DNA from 4 places in the Listeria sp. Marseille-Q6474 genome. Region 2 is predicted to be linked to each of the others. Evidence: riboswitches for the same ligand, from Rfam matches in the RefSeq annotation. Region 2 holds a riboswitch; each other region holds the start of a gene.

Region 1 (4,887 bases), 1.1 Mb from region 2:
ATTTTATGTATTGTTTGTAATTTATTGGGTGGAATTCTTGCAGGGTACTTAGTTTCTCTGACATCTGTTTTCCATAATTTACCTGCTGACCATTTCTTATTTACTGCCGTTAGCGGTAAACTTGAAAAAGCGCCATTACAAATTTTTGTAGAAGGTATTTTCGCCAATATTGTTGTAAATACGGCCGTGCTTTGTACACTTCGAATGAAAGATGATGCTGGTAAAGTCATTGCGATGATTTTCATTATTTTCATCTTTGCCTTCTTAGGATTCGAGCACGTTATCGCCAACTTCTCATCATTCTCATTAGCATTTTTCGCTTCTGGTGGAACACTTGCTGCAATGACAGCGGGCAATGTGACCGTCAATTTAGTCCTTGCTTTACTTGGGAATTTTGTAGGTGGTGGCCTTGTTATCGGACTAGGCTATGCGTGGCTTAACCGAACGAAATCAATTTATAAAGACTAATAAAAAAGTTACCTCAGAAATTTTCCGAGGTAACTTTTTTTATATGCTTTTAACAGGTAAATTGCTTAAAAATGACCGAATGAGTGGCTCGAACTTCGGTACTTCCTTTTCAACTAGAAAAGCGTCATGACCGTATTCAGAGGCCACTTCATGATAAGTAACCGGCACATCCCATTCTTTTAAAAGCTCATAACCACGGCGCAAATCGTGAATTCGGAAAAGCTGATCGGTCGTAATGCCAATCAGCAAATACGGAATTTTAATTTTTGAAAAAGCGGGTAAATCATCTTTTGCGGGAGCCGTAACGTCAAATAAATCAATCGCCTTTGTTAAATATAGATAACTATTCGCGTCAAACCGCTCGACAAAAGTATCCCCTTGATATTGTAAATACGATTCAATTTGAAAATGCTCTTTTGAGAAAGCGGCAGGCGAAGACTCGGCGACAGTGAAACGTTCAAACCGCTTGGAGAAAAGTTCGCTCGTCCGGTAAGTCATCATTCCAACCATTCTCGCAGTAGCAAGCCCGCCCTCAGGTTGACCAATATAGTTGCCGCCATTAAAATCGGGATCATTCAGAATCGCCATCCGCATAATTAAGTTATAGCCAATCGCATCAGGTCCGGCAGCGAGCGGGGAGGCGATGTTGATAATGCTATCTGTTATATCGGCATAATCAATCGCCCATTCAGTAGCTTGCATTCCACCCATCGAACCCCCAATTACCGAAACAATCCTCGTAACCCCAAGTTGCTCCAAAAGTTCACGCTGCACTTTAATAATATCTTTAATTGAAAATCCGGGAAATTGTAACCGGAAAGGCTCGCCTGTTTTTGGATTAATAGAGGAGGGGCCAGTCGTTCCACTACAACCACCAAATACATTCGTACAAACAAGAAAATATTTGTCTGTATCAATCGTTTTCCCCGGACCAATATAATCATCCCACCAACCAGGGGCGTCATCTTCAAAATGTTTCGCCGCATGTGCCGTCCCAGTGAGCGCATGTTCTAACAAAATACAATTATCGCGTGAGGCAGAAAGTGTCCCATACGTTTCATAGCCAACTAAAACTGGACTTAATGTTTCCCCGTTTTCAAGTAGAAGAGGACTTTTTTGAAATAGTTCTTTTTGCTGTAAGGTCACTTCTCTTCACTTCCTCCTAAATTTGCTCTAGTGCTTTCGTTAAATCTTGAATAATATCATCCGCATTTTCGATTCCGATAGAAAGACGGATGGATTCTGGTTTAACGCCAGCTGTTAATTGTTGTTCTTCGCTTAGTTGTTGATGAGTCGTTGATGCTGGGTGGATTATAAGCGACTTGGCATCACCCACATTTGCTAGATGTGAGAATAACTCCACAGATTCGATAACCTTTTTCCCAGCCGCGTAACCACCCTTAACGCCAAAAGTGAAAATGGAACCGGGTCCTTTTGGTAAATATTTTTGCGCTAAATCGTGGTATTTGTTGTCTTTTAAGCCAGGATAATTAACCCAAGCAACTTTTGGATGGTCATTTAAGAAATTCGCTACTTGTTTCGCATTTTTCACGTGTTGCTCAAGTCGTAAAGATAATGTTTCTAGCCCTAAAATGAGCAAGAAGGCGTTGAACGGGGAAAGTGCGGCACCAGTGTCACGAAGGAGCGAGACACGGAGCTTGGTAATATAGGCCGCTGCACCAACATCATTTGTATAAGACAGCCCGTTATAACTATCATCAGGTACAACGAGTTTTGGAAACTTCCCATTTGCCCAGTTAAATTTACCGGAGTCAATAACAGCGCCACCAATTGCAACCCCGTGACCACCGATAAATTTCGTTGCCGAGTAAACGACAATATCTGCGCCAAAATCAAATGGGCGATTTAAATAAGCGGTCGCAAAAGTATTATCAACAATTAGCGGGACATCCGATGCGTGCGCTATCTCAGCTACTTTTTCAATATCAATAATATTAATATCAGGATTCCCAATCGTTTCAATGAATACGGCTTTCGTATTTTCTTTAATTGCTTTTTCAAAATTTTCAGGTTCGTTAGGGTCTACAAAAGTAACATCAATGCCAAATGTTTTAAATGTATGAGAGAAAAGAGTGTGTGTGCCACCATAAAGCGTTGCTGCTGCGACGATATGATCTCCGGAACCAGCAATATTTAAAATCGAGTAAGTAATAGCGGCCATGCCAGAAGCCGTTGCAACAGCGCCAATGCCACCTTCAAGTAAAGTTAATCGTTCTTCTAAAACAGCTGTAGTCGGATTCATAATTCGTGTATAAATATTTCCAGTTTCCTGTAAACCAAATAAGGCTGCGGCATGTTCTGGGCTATCAAATGTATACGATGTTGTTTGATAAATTGGCACAGCTCTAGAATGCGTATCTCCGTCCGGTGTATGTCCGCCGTGTACTTGAATTGTTTCGAATTTATACTCATTACTCATAAAATCCACTCCTCTTTAATATGTATTTATCAGTAATTTCCATCAAAAAACCTCCCTAGCAGTATATAAGCCGCCAGAGAGGATAGAGTTTCCTAAACTTGGATTTCCGACTTATCTTTCAGAATATACTGCTGGAATTAGCACCGTGAAAATAAATTCCGGTTGCTAAGGCTTCAAAGGGCCAGTCCCTCCACCTTTCGTGATAAGAAAATACTATTAAATTAAGTTATATATTACGCTGGATGAAACAAATTGTCAACTAAGTATTTAAAAAGTCCAAAAATAGCACTTGTGTGTGGAATTTTTGTGACAAAGCTGTTTTTTAGACTAATATTTCATTTTAAAAAGGTTTTAAAATCCATTTTTTAGGCTATTATAGTTAAGACTAATTATATTTCATTAAAAGTGGGGTTAGATTAGCACAAATAAAGGGGAGTTGAAATAAAAATGAAGACATTTACACGTATTCTTGTTTTATTAGCAGGGATTGCGATGATTGTACTTGGAATTTGGTTCTTATTCCATCCGGCTATTTCATTATTAACATCAGCTTTTATGCTTGGTTTCTTATTACTGATTTCTGGTATTTTCCACACATTCTCTTACTTTTCAGACAGAAAATCACAAAATGTTTCTGGTTGGGTACTAGCTGACGGGATTTTATCCATCTTACTAGGTTTCTTGTTATTATTTAATGAATTTGCTGGACCAGAAATAATTGTATTACTTTTTAGCATGTGGGTATTATTCGCTGGTATCATGCGTACTGTTGGTGCATTTACAGCCAAGCAAAACAATATACAAGGTTGGGGTTGGATTTTAACCATTGGTCTTATTGGTATCGTTGTAGGATTTATCGCTCTGTTTAATCCAATTGTTTCTGTGATTGGAGTAATAATTGTTGTAGCAACATTCTTCATCGTTCAAGGTATCGGCGCAATCGCGACATTCTTCTTTATTGGTAAAAATAGTTAATAAAAAAGAAGCTATCTAACTAAGATAGCTTCTTTTCATTATGCATATTTTTACGAAATACTATTAGAAAAAAAGTATTCATTTTACACTCATATGTAAGGTTCGTGATTTTCTTTTAGTTTTTGCTTATGAATCTCGAAATTATTAACACGCCAAGGTTTTGGCGAAAGCGCAATAATTCCATCTTCTTCTAGCTTTCGCAGGTTAGTTGCAACGTAAGCTCGAGCTAAATTTAGATAATTTCCCAAGATTTTTTGGGTGAAATAATAGGGAATCAAACAAGAACCATCCGACTCGATTCTTCCAAATCTCTCCCCACAAGCAATTAATCCCGCTAAAACTTTCTCGCTAGAAGGTAAATTAACGTAACCTTCCCGTTCTAACATAGGTGTAACCATACTTTGCATAAGTGCATTCATTTGCCAAAATACATCTGGTGAGCTTAAGAGTTTATTCAAAACATATTTACGTTCAAATTGATAAACACTAACTTCACTAATAGACGTATAGTTTGCAGGTGATTTGGCTCCTCCAAGTAATGTAAGCGGACCGATAGAATCTTGTTTACCTAAGAAGCTAATAATACTATCTTCTTTACACGTATTTTTACTCATCGAAACGACCCCGTCTTCAATAATATAAAAGTAAGTTGTTTCCGCGCCTTCTGTTAAGATTTTTTGGTTGCGTCTAAAACGAATTCTCTTATATGGAAGAACCGCTTCATTTGAATCTTTTAACAAGTCGAGTAAATCTACGTTGTAAAAATTATTTTCCTCATTCAGTAATGACATATACCGAGTCCCCTTTTCTCAGTGTTAATCATTATCATTATATAGGAGATGAGTCGAAATGTGTATTAATGGGACTTATGATGCTCTAAGTAATTTTGCTTTAATTAGACGATCACGAATGAGAATACCTAATAATGCAGCGAACACCGCTTTAATAATACCAGGAATAATAAATGGTACCATCCCAGTCAAAAATGCAGTCGGCCAGTCAAG
Region 2 (4,887 bases):
ACGTAACGCACGACGGATATTATCTTGAATTTCTGAAACAGTTGGAACTCGCGGGCTATGAATATCATAAACACCCAGTCCAATTTCTTTATCATAAGTCACTTCTTCAAATGTCGAAATAATCTCCCCATGACTTCTTGACGTTTCAATCGAAATAACATCGGCATCCAAAGCGCTGATTGTATCAATAATGTCATCAAAATCCGAATAGCACATATGCGTATGAATTTGCGTATCATTTTGAACCGAAGCAGTTGTTAATTTAAATGAATATACCGCATCATCTAAATATTTTTGCCATCTCGCTTGTTTCAATGGTAAACCTTCACGTAAGGCTGGCTCGTCCACTTGGATAACCTTAATGCCATTACGTTCTAATGCTTCTACTTCTTTACGAAGCGCGAGGCCAACTTGATTCGCAACAACACTTTCCGGCACATCATCACGGACAAAACTCCAATTGATGATTGTTACTGGCGCCGTTAGCATCCCCTTCACTGGGCGCTTCGTTAACGACTGGGCATAGACGCTTTCTTTCACTGTAATTTCCTCTGTAAAAGCAACATCCCCGTAGATAAGTGGTGGACGAACCGCTCTCGAACCATAAGATTGTACCCACCCAAATTTAGTTGCCTGGAAGCCTGCTAATTTTTGTCCAAAATATTCTACCATGTCAGTACGTTCAAATTCACCGTGAACTAACACATCGATATCTAAATCCTCTTGAATTTTAATCCAGCGAGCAGTTTCTTTTTCAATAAATGCATTATATTCTGCATCGGTGATATTTCCTTTTAACCAATCTGCACGTGTTTTCCGAACTTCTGGTGACTGTGGAAAACTTCCGATAGTCGTTGTTGGAAACAGTGGTAATTTGAGCCATTCATGTTGTAATTTGATTCGTTCTGCAAATGGTAATTCTCGGTCAACCCGAACATTTTCTAAATTAGCAATCGCCGCTTGAACTTCTAAATTATTTCGATGGCTTGATTCATTAAGTGCTTTTACAGCCTCACGAGCTTCATTTAGCTCAGCAGCCACACTTTCCTCACCTTCTGTTAAAGCTTTCGTTAAAATAGCAATTTCATCTAATTTTTGATCAGCAAATGATAAACCACCTAGAATCACTTCATCTAAATCAGGTTCGCTTAGTTTGGTTACTGGTACATGTAATAATGAATTGGATGGTTGGACAATCAATTTATCCTCCGCCACATAATGAGCGATGTCAGTAAGGAGTGCCAATTTCGCATCCAAATCACTGCGCCAAACATTTCGACCATCAATCACCCCAGCCGCTAAATATTTATCTTGCGGAAATCCGTGAGCTTTCAACGCTTTAATCGAATCGCCGTGATCATGAACAAAATCAATTCCAACCGCCGCAACTGGCAAATTAACAACCTCTTCATAATAATCCAAACTTTCAAAATAAGTTTGTAATTCTATTTTCAAGTTTGGTACAGCATCATGAAACGCTTTGTATACTTTTTCAAATAAAGCAATTTCTTTTTTATCAAAACTAGTTGCAAGATAAGGTTCGTCAATTTGAACCCACGTAGCACCAGCAGTTTCAAGCTCTTTCAAAATTTCAATATACGCTGGAATAAATTTATCTAATAATATTTCAAAGCTTTCTGCATCGCTACCTTTTCCAAGTTTTAAATAAGTAACTGGACCAACTAGTACTGGCTTCCCTTCAATCCCAAGCTCGATTTTCGCTTCCTCGTAGTAGTAAAGCGCCCGGTTATCTAATACTTTAGGATCAGCTTCAGCAAGTTCTGGCACGATGTAATGATAGTTAGTATTGAACCATTTAGTCATTTCAGAAGCAACCGCGTCACTCTTACCACGCGCAATATCAAAATATGTATTTAGCGAAACTTTCCCACCATCATGTTGAAAACGTTTTGGAATAATCCCAAATGTAACGCTCGTATCAAGCACTTGATCATAAAAACTAAAGTCACCAACTGGAATCAAATCAATTCCTTTATCTTGTTGTTTTTTTAGCGCATGTAATCTTAGAGCTTTCGTTTCCGCCAATAATTCCTTTTCTGAAATCGCACCATTCCAAAACTTTTCTAGCGCACGTTTCCATTCACGTTTCTCCCCAAGTCTCGGATACCCCAAGTTTGAACTAATCGCCTTTACCATACCTATCACCTTATCCTCTCAATTTTTTGCCAATAAAAAACCTCCCTAGAGAACTAGAGAGGTTTGGAAGTTTCGATACACAAATACAGTGAAACTTTTTAAGTCTCTCTTATCTCTCGAAGCATCACACTTCGCAGGATTTAGCACCTTTTCAACGAATTGAAAGGTTGCTGGGTTTCAACGGGCCAGTCCCTCTACCACTCATAATAAGAGTAATTTATTTAGTTTTTTTAATCACTTAAATTGGATTGAAATCATCATACCACTTGCAACTAAAAACTGTCAATCATTAAATTTTTATTTTCTTTCAATGTGCTTCCTTCCGTCCTCCCAAAGCTAATAATAAACAGCCTAGCAAAAGGATTCCAGCGACCACAAAATAAAATATTTGATTTCCAAAAATCCCTATCATCATCCCCGTTGCACTCGGACCAATAATACTCCCTAAACTAAAGAACATTCCTACCAAAATATTTCCAGCCGGAAGTAGTTCAAGCGGCGTCAAATCAGTCATATAAGATAACCCTAGTGAATAAAGGGAGCCTAGCAATATCCCCAAAATAAAGAAAAATATCACAAAGAAAATAGGTATCTTAACAAACGCTGTTAATACAAAAACCACAGCCCCTGCTCCAGTCAAAAGCGGTAACATTTTACCACGACCAAATTTATCACTAATAATCCCAATCGGCACTTGAAAAATAATCGTCCCAACTGAAAAAGAAGAAATAATCATCGCAATCATCATTGTATCAAGGCCATCTCGCAACCCTACAACTGGAAATGTCGCATTAAGTCCGGTTTCAAGAATCCCATACAAAAACGGTGGAATCATCGCAACCCAAGCCATCTTAAATACGCCCGAAAAGCGTTTTATACTTCCCCAAAAAGAAATTTTCCGAATAACAGCCTTTTCTCCCACGAAATCATTTCGAATAAACCAAACAAGGCTCCAAGCAATCAATACTAAAATACCTGACAAAAAGAAAGGCAAGTTTGCATTTACTTTTGCCAAATTCACCAACTGTGGCCCAATCGCAAATCCTACAGAGAAAAACAAACCATAAATAGCCATATTCCGACCACGCTTACTAGGATCACTCATTGCTCCAATCCATGTCTGCGATGAAAAATGCAACATATGATCCCCAATACCAATAAGCAATCGCAATATAAACCAAAAATATAAATTAAACCAAATAGGAAAAGCAAATATTGCAATCGCAACAAGCCCTCCGCCAACTAATATTATAGGCTTGTAACCATATTTATGTAAAGGTGCCTCAATAAATGGAGAAATCAGTAGAACACCTAAGTAAATTCCTGTTGCATGAAACCCATTTATTCCAGCACTTACCCCTTTTTCTTCTAAAATTATCGCAATAAGTGGCAGTAAAACACCCTGAGATAATCCAGATATAGCTACAACCATCGTTAAAATCCAAAACTTCCCTTTTGCCCCCATAACACACCTCCGAAAACTTACTAAAAAAAAACAATGTCGATGTTCGACATTGTTTTTTTAGATGACCCGTACGGGAATCGAACCCGTGTTACCGCCGTGAAAGGGCGGTGTCTTAACCGCTTGACCAACGGGCCATATCTGGCGGAGAAGGAGGGATTTGAACCCTCGCGCCGCGCGAGCGACCTACACCCTTAGCAGGGGCGCCTCTTCAGCCACTTGAGTACTTCCCCAGATATAAAAAATCTATTCTCTTTTTGAAAGAATAACTCCACAGGCAGGACTCGAACCTGCGACCGATCGGTTAACAGCCGATTGCTCTACCAACTGAGCTACTGTGGAATAAAATGGGCCTAAATGGACTCGAACCATCGACCTCACGCTTATCAGGCGTGCGCTCTAACCAGCTGAGCTATAGGCCCCTAGTAAATCTAATTTCATGGTAAAAAGCGGGTGATGGGAATCGAACCCACGACAACAGCTTGGAAGGCTGTAGTTTTACCACTAAACTACACCCGCATAATAAAATTTAAAAACAAAGGGCGGATAATGGGAATCGAACCCACGAATGCCTGAACCACAATCAGGTGCGTTAACCACTTCGCCATATCCGCCATAAGGCAAAAATGTTTAAAAAGAATGGCTTGGGACAGAATCGAACTGCCGACACCTTGAGCTTCAATCAAGTGCTCTACCAACTGAGCTACCAAGCCATAATGGCGGTCCCGACGGGATTTGAACCCGCGATCTCCTGCGTGACAGGCAGGCATGTTAACCCCTACACCACGGAACCACTATTGCGGGGGCAGGATTTGAACCTACGACCTTCGGGTTATGAGCCCGACGAGCTACCAGACTGCTCCACCCCGCGACAATAATATTTAATTTAGTCCACATATCACAAGTGAAAAAACGGAGGAAGAGGGATTCGAACCCCCGCGCGGTATTACCCGCCTGTCGGTTTTCAAGACCGATCCCTTCAGCCAGACTTGGGTATTCCTCCATGATAATAATAAAGTGACAAGTGGACCTTGCAGGACTCGAACCTGCGACCGGACGGTTATGAGCCGTCTGCTCTAACCAACTGAGCTAAAGGTCCAAGATTGAAAATAGCGGCGGAGGGAATCGAACCCACGACCTCTCGGGTATGAACCGAACGCTCTAGCCAGCTGAGCTACGCCGCCATAATAATAAGGCTACCATTTTCTTTCTAATTATGTGATTAAATGTGAAGTAAGTGGAGCCTAGCGGGATCGAACCGCTGACCT
Region 3 (4,887 bases), 820 kb from region 2:
AGTTTTTCGGTGGCTGCTTCCATGTCTTTAGTGAGCTTCCCCTTCACGCCTTTAACATCGCCTTCAAGAAAACGACTAATTTTTTGAATTTGTTTTTTATATACAGCCGGTTCAATTTCCGCTTGGCAAGGTCCTAGACAAAGTCCTAAATGATAGTACAAACACGGACGTCCCGGCTTTCCGTCACATCTACAAAGCGGATATAATTTTTCAATAAGTTCTACCGTTTGCCTTGCTGAAAACCGACCAGGATATGGGCCGAAGTAGTGCGCGCCATCTTGTTTCACTTCAAATACAACTTCGATATGCGGATTTTTCTCATTCGTGATTTTAATATAGGGATAACTCGTTCCTTCTTTTAACTGGATATTGAAAGGAGGTTGATATTTTTGAATTAAAATCATCTCGAGAAGTAGTGCCTCTTTTTCGGAAGTAGTGATAATTAGTTCTAAATCACGAATTTGTCTTACAAGTCTTGCTGTTTTACCGATTTGTTTACTATGAAAATAAGACTTTACACGGTTTTTTAAACATTTAGATTTGCCAATATAAAGTATTTCGTTATTTTCATCTCTATAAATATAGCAACCTGGTGATTCAGGTAATAAGGTTAATTTGGTTTGTAATTTGTCATCCAAAGGGCTTCCCCTCCTTCTAGAACATCTATTCTATTCCTACTTGCTGTTTTTGTAAAGACGAAAAAAGAACTAGCCTAGGCCAGTTCTTCTTATTCGTTATTTTCCCCAAACGTCTTCTGCGATTTTGACGACGTAACGTAATTTGTTCCATTGCTCTTCTTCACTTAAAATATTGCCTTCTTCTGTAGAGGCGAATCCGCACTGTGGGCTAAGGCATAATTGGTTTAGCGGCACAATCTCACTCGCTTCTTTAATTCGTGCTTTGATTGCCGTTTCATCTTCTAAATCCCCTGTTTTAGAGGTGATTAAGCCGAGAACGATTTTCAAATCTGGGCGCGCTACATATTTTAGTGGTGAAAAATCTCCAGAACGTTCATTATCATATTCTAAAAAGAAACCATCGATATTTAGTTTGCCAAATAATGTTTCTGCAACTGGTCCATAACCGCCTTCTGCTATCCATGTAGAGCGGAAATTCCCACGACAAATGTGCATCGTAATAACCATATCTGCTGGTTTATACTTGATAGATTCATTGATAAGCGTTTTATATGTTTCTTGCAGTGTATCGGGGTCAAAACCTCGCTCACGCACGACTTCACGCTGTTCATCAGAGCATAAATAGCTCCACGATGTATCATCTAATTGTAAATAACGACAACCGGCATCATAAAAGGCTTGAATCGCTTTTTGATAAGCAGCCGCTAAATCAGCCACAAATTTATCAGCATCGTCTATATATGGCTGATACTCCATGTCACCACGATAATGAAGCATCGCCGGACTTGGAATCGTTTGTTTTGCTACATGATTTTCACCAACGGCTTCTTTTAGGAAAATAAAATCTTCTATAAATGGATGCGTCGTGAAATCAATTGGACCTGTAATTTTCACCGAATGAGATTTTGTTTGGACTTTGCTAAATTGAATGCCTCCCGCCGCATCGTATCCTTCTACCCCATCCAAATTCTCTAAGAAATCAAAATGCCACCAAGCGCGGCGAAATTCGCCATCAGTAATTGCTTTTAAACCCACTTCTTTTTGTTTTTCAACAATGTACTTGATTTCTTCATTTTCAATTTCACGTAATTCTTGAGTTGTAATTTCGCCACTTTGGAATTTCTCGCGTGCCTCTTTAATTGCCTTTGTCCGCAAAATACTTCCAACATGATCTGCATAAAATGGTGCCACTTGATTCATTTTCTTCTCCTCAATTCTAGTTATTTTTATGTACAAAAAAACTTTCCCCCAAAAGACAGCTTTTAAGGGAAAGAGTGATTTACCTGTTTCGCGTGCCTTATCTGTCAGTGATACTGCTGGATTTGGCACCGTGAAAAGTCCGGTTGCCAAGGCTTCACTGGGCCAGAACCCTCCACCTTTCTTGATAAGTTACTATGTAATTGGTTCTTATTATATCGTTTACTTCTTGTAATTGTCAAATTTATTTCTGAATATTTATGCTTCTGCGATAACTTCGATTTCAATGTCAGCATCAAGCGGTAACTTGGCTACTTGGAAAGCACTTCTCGCTGGGAAATCGCTGGAAAAGAAAGTAGCGTATACTTCATTCACAGCTGTAAAATCATTTAAATCTTTGAAGAAAACGGTCGCTTTAATGATTTTGTCTAGTCCAGAACCAGCTTCTTCTAGTACGGCTGCTAAATTTTTAAAAGCTTGCTCAGCTTGTTTTGTTGCGCCTTTTGCTAATTCTCCAGTTGCTGGGTTAATACCAAGTTGACCTGATGTGAAAATAAGTCCATTCACTTTTACAGCTTGTGAATATGGTCCGAGTGCTTTTGGGGCTGACGAGGTTTGAATAATTTCTTTTGCCATTTTATCCCTGCTTTCTTTTGTGGTATGCTTTTATTCTAATCAATAAAGTTAGTTTTAGCAATAAAGGGGGATTTCCAGATGATTTTAACGATATATTTAATCGCGATAACACTTATTTCTTTTCTATTATTCGCTGTTGATAAACGGAAAGCAATTAAACACGCATACCGGATACCTGAGTCGGTACTACTGCTCTCTGCATTTCTTGGTGGTGCCTTTGGTAGTTGGATGTCGATGCAGTTGTTTCACCATAAAACGCAAAAGCCGAAGTTTCGGATTTTAGTTCCGCTTGCGATGGTTTGGACTGTAGGGGTTTTGGTTTGGTGGTTGTACTGAATTAACAAGCTAAATTTGTCGATTTTTTAGCTTTTATAATGTTCAAATTCCCAGCAGAAATAGTTTTGCAGTGCTTGACATGAGTCATTCCAATTGTCTTTTAAACATGATTTCTATCTTTGATAAAAGTAATTCATAGCTATATTTTAACAGTCTTTTTGTACAGTTCTTAAAATTAGTAAAACACTATAACAAATCTATTATGTCTAATAGTAAAAAATACCGACCAGAGAAAACTGGTCGGTATTTTTATTCTTACTATCTTTTATTAGTTTTTCCTTCTTAATTTCTTTCTACCTCTCATTACCAACAAGAGCATGCTTAGAACAAGTAAGCTCATGCCTGTCCAGATTACCCAAGTGTTTGTTTGGTCACCTGTTTTTGGTAATGGTTTTGCTGCTTCATATGTTGTTGTATGTTGCTTGTTATCAACTACTTTTAATGGTGTTTTTTCTACTGATGGTTTTACTGGATTTGTAGGTCCTGTTGGGTCTGATGGGTCAACAGGTTTTACATTTTCTGCTTTTACTTGAATGTTAGCTGTAACAGAAAGTTGTTCCTTCCCTGCATCTGCAGTTCCTTCATTTGGATCATACGTGTAAATCACTTTGTAGATACCAGCTTTATTTACATCTACTTTACCATCTACTTGGATTTTGGAGAAAGGAATTGCTACACCATCTCGGTTTGTCGCACCTATAAAATTAGCTTCTGCTTCCCATTTTTCTCCATGTGGGATAACGCTATCTTTTACAGTGATTTGAGCTTGGTTTTGGATCACAGTAATATGGGCTACTTTTTTCACTCCATCATAGATATAGCTTACTTCATATGCGCCTGCTGTTTTAGAATCAACTTGACCGGTTACAGTTACATCTTCAAAAGAAATTTGGTCGCCTTTTTTATTTGTAGCGTTATCGAAGTTGTCTTCTGCTTTCCATTTATCTCCTGTATAAATTGTGGAGTCATGCACTTCTAAACTTGTTTTCCTTGGACTTACAGTGAGATTAATTGTTTTCGAAACACCACCATAACTATAAGTCACTTGGTAAACACCAACTGTTTCTAAATCAACAGTCGGATTTTCTGAAACGTTGATATTTTGCCAATCTACTGTATTTCCATCTTTATCTTGTGCACTGTCAAAATTATCTTTGGCATCCCAGCTATCTCCCACATAGATTTCAGAATCATGCGCGTTCACTGCTGTTAAGATGTCTTTTACTTGGATATTAATTGTTTTTGAGACACCGTCATATGTGTACGTTACTGGATATGTTCCAGCTTTGTCTGTATCAACAGTTCCTTTAACTTCGATATCAGCAAAAGCGACGGAATTGCCATTTTTATCAAGCGCACTGTCAAAGTTATCTTCTGCATTCCACGCATCTCCTACATAAATCGCGGAATCATGCGCGTTCACTGCTGTTAATTTAGCTTTCACAGTTAAAGTGATTTTTTTCGATACTTTGCCATACTTGTAAGTGACTTCGTAAGCACCTGCTTTAGCTGTATCAACGGTTGGTTTTTCTGTGACTGTAACATCTTCTAGGTCAACCGCGTTACCATCTTTGTCAAAAGCACTATCGAAGTTATCTTTAGCATCCCATGCATCTCCTACATAAATAGTAGAGTCATGAGCACTGATACCTTCTTTATTTTCTAAAACAGTAACTGTAATAGTTTTCGAAACGCCATCGTAGCTATAAGTGATGGTATTAGTACCAGCTTCATTTGTATTAACATTTCCTGCCACTGTTATATCAGCAAAAGCGACGGAATTACCATCTTTATTAAGCGCACTATCAAAGTTGTCTCCCGCATTCCATGTGTCACCTGTATAAATCGTGGAATCATGCGCGTTCACTGCGGTTAATTTAGCTTTGACAGTAACATTAATTTTTTTAGAGACACCATTATATGTGTAAGTTACTGGATACGAACCAGCTACTGCAGTGTTTACAGTTCCTGTAACTGTCACATCGCTAAACGCTACATTAGTTTCGCCTTCTTTATTTGCTGCACTATCAAAGTTGTCTTTCGCTTCCCATGTGTCTCCTACATAAATAGTAGAATCATG
Region 4 (4,887 bases), 1.6 Mb from region 2:
TTTAATTGGTTAATCGTATTCGAGCGGACGTAACGATAATATGCCGCGCACCCTTGGAAAGTCAGCGTTATAACTGGCAAAATCGCATGCTCCGCCATATCCCAGAAGGAGTCGACCCCAATCGTTCGCATCCCTAGACTTGGGAGCCACCCTAATTGAATCGAGAACACATCTATTAAAATCATCCCAAACCAAAAAATCGGAATCGAAATCCCAATATATGAAATTCCATTTAACACTTTATCAATCCAAGTATTTTCGTAATTCGCCGCAACTAAACCAAGTGGAATTGACAACAATAGCGTCAGCACAAGCGAAGTCCCAACCAAACCAAGTGTCGCTGGAATTCTCTCTAAAATTTGTTGTAAAACTGGTTGGCTGTTCACAATCGAATAACCAAGATTACCTTGGAGCAAATTTCCAAGCCAAATAAAATACTGTACATAAATCGGTTGATCCAGCCCTAAGCTCTGTCTAATCCGCTCGACATCATCAGGATTCATATCAGGCGTAACAAACGAATTCACGGGATCCCCGGGCGCTAATTTTATAAGTGCAAACGAAATAATCGAGATAATAAACAGCATCGGAATAATTTGCAATACGCGTTTTATGATTGTTTTTAGCATAATTTATCTCCTATCTAAAACACTAAAAATGACAAGTAAAAACCTGAACCTGCCAAAAACAAGCATGGCAGGCCAGATTTTTTACGAATGATTTTTAATTATTATTCCGTTAAATATAGTTTAGAAAGATCACGGAACATTGTTACTGGTTGTGGTGTTGCAGCTTTTTGGCCACCGTAACGGCTATCAAGAGCTAGCACTGCATTATCATAAGAAATTGGATAAATTACAGCATCGTCAGCAATGGTGTTTTGGATTTTTTCATAGATTTCTTGACGTTCTTTATCGTCCGCAGTTACAGCACCTTTTTCCCAAAGTGCATCTAGATCTTTGTTGTGGTAGTTCGAATAGTTGTATGGCGCATCGCTTAGGTATAGGGATTTATACGCATCAGGATCGTTCCCCATGATATAACCATTTAGTGCGATAGAGTAGTCTGCGTTTTTGCGGTCAAGTGTGATGTTGCTTAGTGCATTTGGATCTGTTGGTTTCAAGTCAAGTGTCACGCCGATTTCTTTGTATTGTTGTTGCAAGTAAAGCGCGATACTTTCTTGTGATTTACTGTTGTTTAAATAGTAAACAGTTAGTTTTTGGCTTGTATCAAAACCGCTTTCTTTTACTAATTTTTTCGCTTTGGCAATGTCTTGGTCGTATGTTTCTACTTTATCTGTGAAGTATTTCGTGTTTTCTGTTAGGAACGAAGAAGCTGGTTTTGCGTATTCATCTGAACCGTAAGCTGCATCAATGATTTCTTCACGGTCAAGCGCATAAGAAAGGGCTTGGCGAAGTTCTTTTGATTTAAGAGCTGGTTGGTTTTCGTTGAACGTTGCATAGCTTAAGCGGTTTTCCGGGTAAGTGATAATGTTTACCGCGCTCGCTTTTTCTACTTTTTTTCTATCAGAAGGTTGAATGGATTTTAAGTTAATTTCGCCATTTTGCAGTGCTAAATTAGCTGCGTTTTGGTCTTTTGTGATTCGGAAAGTAACTTTATCCAATTTTGGTTTGCCGTCAAAATAGTCGTTGAACCGTTCTAGGGAAACATATTCACCTGTTTTGTATTCAACAAATTTGTACGGACCTGAGCCGATTGGATTTTTGTTTTTATCACTTTTCTCGATGTTTTCTACCCCTTCAAAAATGTGTTTTGGAATTGGGAAGAACGTTTTAATTGTATTTTCAAAGGCTGGAGCAACAGTTGGTAAAGTGAATTTCACTGTTGTGGCATCCACTGCTTCTACTTTTACAGGTTTATCATCAAAAACAAAGTTCCCACGGTTCGGGCTGTTTTGTTTTGTATCTAAAATAGAATTTACAGTAAATACTACGTCATCTGCAGTCAAAGGCTTACCGTCATGCCAAGTTAAACCATCTTTTAGTTTCACAGTGTAAGTTAAGTTGTCGTCTGAAATATCTAAGCTTTTTGCAAGTGCCGGTTTCCCGTCAACTTCCCAAAATAGCGGTGCGTATACAGCTTGTTGAATCGTTAATGTTACACGGTCAGAAGCGTAGTTCGGATTGATAACTTCTGGATCCCCAGTAACGCCGATAATTAGAGAGCCGCCGTCTTTCGCTTTGCCTGAACCGTTTGCTTTGTCTGAACTAGCGCCAGAGCCTCCGCAAGCTGTTAACACCAAGGCAAAAACCGAGATAACCGCTACTAATAAAAATTTCTTCATCTAACAAAAACTCCCCTCTTTAAGCGCTAAAAATAACGCTTCCTCTGTTTTTTGGTCAGAATCGAAGCGCCTCATTAAAAGCTACTACTTATCTGCCAGAATATTACTTCTGATCGGAATTAGCATAGAACTTGCGCTCCGCTGCCGGGTTTCACTGGGCCGATTCCCTCCACCACTCTGGATAAGAAATTGTAATACTATTATTCCTATAAGTTTACTGTGAATTAAAGATACACTGAAAAGAACCAGATGTCAAGAAGAGAAAACTGGATTTTTAAAAATAATTTTATAAAAAAATAGACTGGGTTTGTTCCCAGTCTACGCTTAATTATTTATCGGCTTGAACTTCCTGATATTCTGGCTTCTTAGAAAACTCAGCTTTTGCAAACGGGCAAAGCGGAATAATTTTCTTTCCTTCCGTTTTTGCTTTCTCGACAGCGCGTTTCACAAGTTCTTGAGCTATTCCTTGACCACGAGCCGCATCATCAACGCCTGTGTGGTCAATAATAAACATGTCTTCCCCAGTTGGCACAAAAGTCACTTCACCGACCTCTACACCTTCCTCATTTACTGCATAAATTCTGTTTTCACCGTTTTTATATTCCATTTGTTATCCTCCTATTTCTCTATATACTGAAGCGCTCCACTTGGGCAAGTATGAATCACCCGTTTTGCCTCTTCTTTTGGTACGTTATCTGGCATAATCCATGGTTTTCTATCCAAATTAAAAAGTTCTGCGTTACCTTTTACACAATTACCGGAATGTGCGCAAATATTCGTATTAAAATAAATATCTACATCTGCCCCGCGATACTTGCGGTAGCCTTGTTCTAATAGTGTTTCTTCTTCCATCTGATTACCTCCTTCGCCAAAGTTTCCTTACTTTTAGTATATTCCACTCATCTACTAAAAGAAAACGTCCCGAAAAAGCATCCCAGTCATTGACTTTCAAGCCAGTTATTGAAATAATAAAGATATTTTATAAGTACATTTAACAATAGAAGAAGGAGTGGAAATAATGGCATTTTATTTTGAAGAACCGTCCCGCACATTTAGTGAGTTTTTACTAGTTCCAGGCTACTCATCGGCTGAATGTGTACCAACAAACGTTAGCTTAAAAACACCGATTGTAAAATTTAAAAAAGGGGAAGAATCTGCTATCACAATGAACATTCCGCTTGTTTCCGCAATTATGCAAGCTGTTTCTGATGATAACATGGGAATTGCTCTCGCTAAAGAAGGCGGCGTATCCTTCATTTTCGGATCTCAATCAATCGAAAGTGAGGCTGCAATGGTTTCTCGCGTGAAAAATCATAAAGCTGGATTCGTCATTAGCGATTCTAATATCAGCCCAGATAAAACCCTCCAAGACATTCTTGATTTAAAAGAAAAAACTGGTCATTCTACAGTTGCAGTTACAGAAGACGGCACAGCGCACGGTAAATTACTTGGAATCGTGACAAGTCGCGACTACCGAGTGACGCGTATGAGTCCTGATGAAAAAGTAGCAGATTTCATGACGCCTTTTGAAAAACTAGTTACTGCTAAAAAATCGACCACTTTAAAAGAAGCTAACAACATTATTTGGGACCACAAATTAAATGCTTTACCACTTGTAGACGATAACGAACACTTGGTTCACATGGTGTTCCGCAAAGACTACGACTCAAATAAAGAAAATAAATTAGAATTACTTGATTCCTCCAAACGTTATGTAGTTGGAGCTGGAATTAACACACGCGACTATGAAGAACGTGTTCCCGCTCTAGTAGAAGCTGGCGCAGATATTTTGTGTATCGATTCCTCTGAAGGTTACTCCGAATGGCAAAAACGTACACTTGACTACGTTCGCGGTAAATACGGCGATACAGTCAAAGTCGGCGCAGGAAATGTTGTTGACCGCGATGGTTTCCGTTATCTTGCAGAAGCTGGCGCAGATTTCGTTAAAGTTGGCGTTGGTGGTGGTTCCATTTGTATCACGCGTGAACAAAAAGGTATCGGCCGCGGACAAGCAACCGCCCTAATTGATGTTGCTAAAGCTCGCGATGAATATTTTGAAGAAACAGGTGTATACATTCCGATTTGTTCTGATGGCGGCATTGTTTATGATTACCATATGACGCTAGCTCTAGCAATGGGCGCTGACTTTATCATGCTTGGTCGTTATTTCTCTCGTTTTGATGAAAGTCCTACTAATAAAGTGAATTTAAACGGCACGTATATGAAAGAATATTGGGGCGAAGGAGCTAACCGCGCGCGCAACTGGCAACGTTATGACCTTGGCGGCGATAAGAAATTATCTTTTGAAGAAGGCGTAGATTCTTATGTTCCTTACGCTGGTTCCTTGAAAGACAATGTTGCCATCAGCCTTAGCAAAGTCCGCTCTACTATGTGTAACTGCGGCGCGCTCAATATCCCTGAATTACAACAAAAAGCAAAAATCACGCTCGTTTCTTCTACTTCTATCGTAGAAGGTGGCGCGCATGACGTTGTTGTAAAAGATGCTTCAAACAATTTAATCAAATAAAATAAAATTGGTTGGTGTGAATTTGGTAAATTACCATTCTCACACCAACCAATTT

What was found. A riboswitch is a leader RNA that binds a small molecule or an ion and turns the genes downstream of it on or off. The one in region 2 is predicted to bind S-adenosylmethionine.
Region 1: it holds a riboswitch for S-adenosylmethionine, as region 2 does, so the genes downstream of both, OC533_RS05335 (O-acetylhomoserine aminocarboxypropyltransferase/cysteine synthase family protein) here and metE (5-methyltetrahydropteroyltriglutamate--homocysteine S-methyltransferase) in region 2, are expected to answer to the same signal.
Region 3: it holds a riboswitch for S-adenosylmethionine, as region 2 does, so the genes downstream of both, OC533_RS04160 (5-methyltetrahydropteroyltriglutamate--homocysteine S-methyltransferase) here and metE (5-methyltetrahydropteroyltriglutamate--homocysteine S-methyltransferase) in region 2, are expected to answer to the same signal.
Region 4: it holds a riboswitch for S-adenosylmethionine, as region 2 does, so the genes downstream of both, OC533_RS07770 (ABC transporter substrate-binding protein) here and metE (5-methyltetrahydropteroyltriglutamate--homocysteine S-methyltransferase) in region 2, are expected to answer to the same signal.

The regions. Positions count from the first base shown of each region.
Region 1 is NZ_CAMPPS010000001.1:1,051,521-1,056,407, reverse strand. Features, by position in the region: gene OC533_RS05345 (formate/nitrite transporter family protein) at 1-468, shown strand, start outside; gene metX (homoserine O-acetyltransferase) at 508-1,614, opposite strand; gene OC533_RS05335 (O-acetylhomoserine aminocarboxypropyltransferase/cysteine synthase family protein) at 1,631-2,908, opposite strand; SAM riboswitch class I at 3,017-3,117, opposite strand; gene OC533_RS05330 (HdeD family acid-resistance protein) at 3,356-3,883, shown strand; gene OC533_RS05325 (Crp/Fnr family transcriptional regulator) at 3,973-4,674, opposite strand; gene OC533_RS05320 (biotin transporter BioY) at 4,750-4,887, opposite strand, start outside.
Region 2 is NZ_CAMPPS010000001.1:97-4,983, reverse strand. Features, by position in the region: gene metE (5-methyltetrahydropteroyltriglutamate--homocysteine S-methyltransferase) at 1-2,157, opposite strand, end outside; SAM riboswitch class I at 2,264-2,370, opposite strand; gene OC533_RS00070 (MFS transporter) at 2,465-3,622, opposite strand; tRNA gene OC533_RS00065 (tRNA-Glu) at 3,685-3,756, opposite strand; tRNA gene OC533_RS00060 (tRNA-Ser) at 3,762-3,852, opposite strand; tRNA gene OC533_RS00055 (tRNA-Asn) at 3,889-3,961, opposite strand; tRNA gene OC533_RS00050 (tRNA-Ile) at 3,968-4,041, opposite strand; tRNA gene OC533_RS00045 (tRNA-Gly) at 4,068-4,138, opposite strand; tRNA gene OC533_RS00040 (tRNA-His) at 4,161-4,233, opposite strand; tRNA gene OC533_RS00035 (tRNA-Phe) at 4,260-4,332, opposite strand; tRNA gene OC533_RS00030 (tRNA-Asp) at 4,337-4,412, opposite strand; tRNA gene OC533_RS00025 (tRNA-Met) at 4,417-4,490, opposite strand; tRNA gene OC533_RS00020 (tRNA-Ser) at 4,533-4,622, opposite strand; tRNA gene OC533_RS00015 (tRNA-Ile) at 4,645-4,718, opposite strand; tRNA gene OC533_RS00010 (tRNA-Met) at 4,730-4,803, opposite strand; tRNA gene OC533_RS00005 (tRNA-Ala) at 4,858-4,887, opposite strand, start outside.
Region 3 is NZ_CAMPPS010000001.1:816,371-821,257, forward strand. Features, by position in the region: gene uvrC (excinuclease ABC subunit UvrC) at 1-638, opposite strand, end outside; gene OC533_RS04160 (5-methyltetrahydropteroyltriglutamate--homocysteine S-methyltransferase) at 735-1,838, opposite strand; SAM riboswitch class I at 1,933-2,029, opposite strand; gene OC533_RS04165 (RidA family protein) at 2,094-2,471, opposite strand; gene OC533_RS04170 (DUF1294 domain-containing protein) at 2,550-2,807, shown strand; gene OC533_RS04175 (bacterial Ig-like domain-containing protein) at 3,076-4,887, opposite strand, start outside.
Region 4 is NZ_CAMPPS010000001.1:1,550,821-1,555,707, forward strand. Features, by position in the region: gene OC533_RS07765 (ABC transporter permease) at 1-629, opposite strand, end outside; gene OC533_RS07770 (ABC transporter substrate-binding protein) at 731-2,305, opposite strand; SAM riboswitch class I at 2,391-2,493, opposite strand; gene OC533_RS07775 (GNAT family N-acetyltransferase) at 2,634-2,912, opposite strand; gene OC533_RS07780 ((4Fe-4S)-binding protein) at 2,924-3,157, opposite strand; gene OC533_RS07785 (IMP dehydrogenase) at 3,324-4,832, shown strand.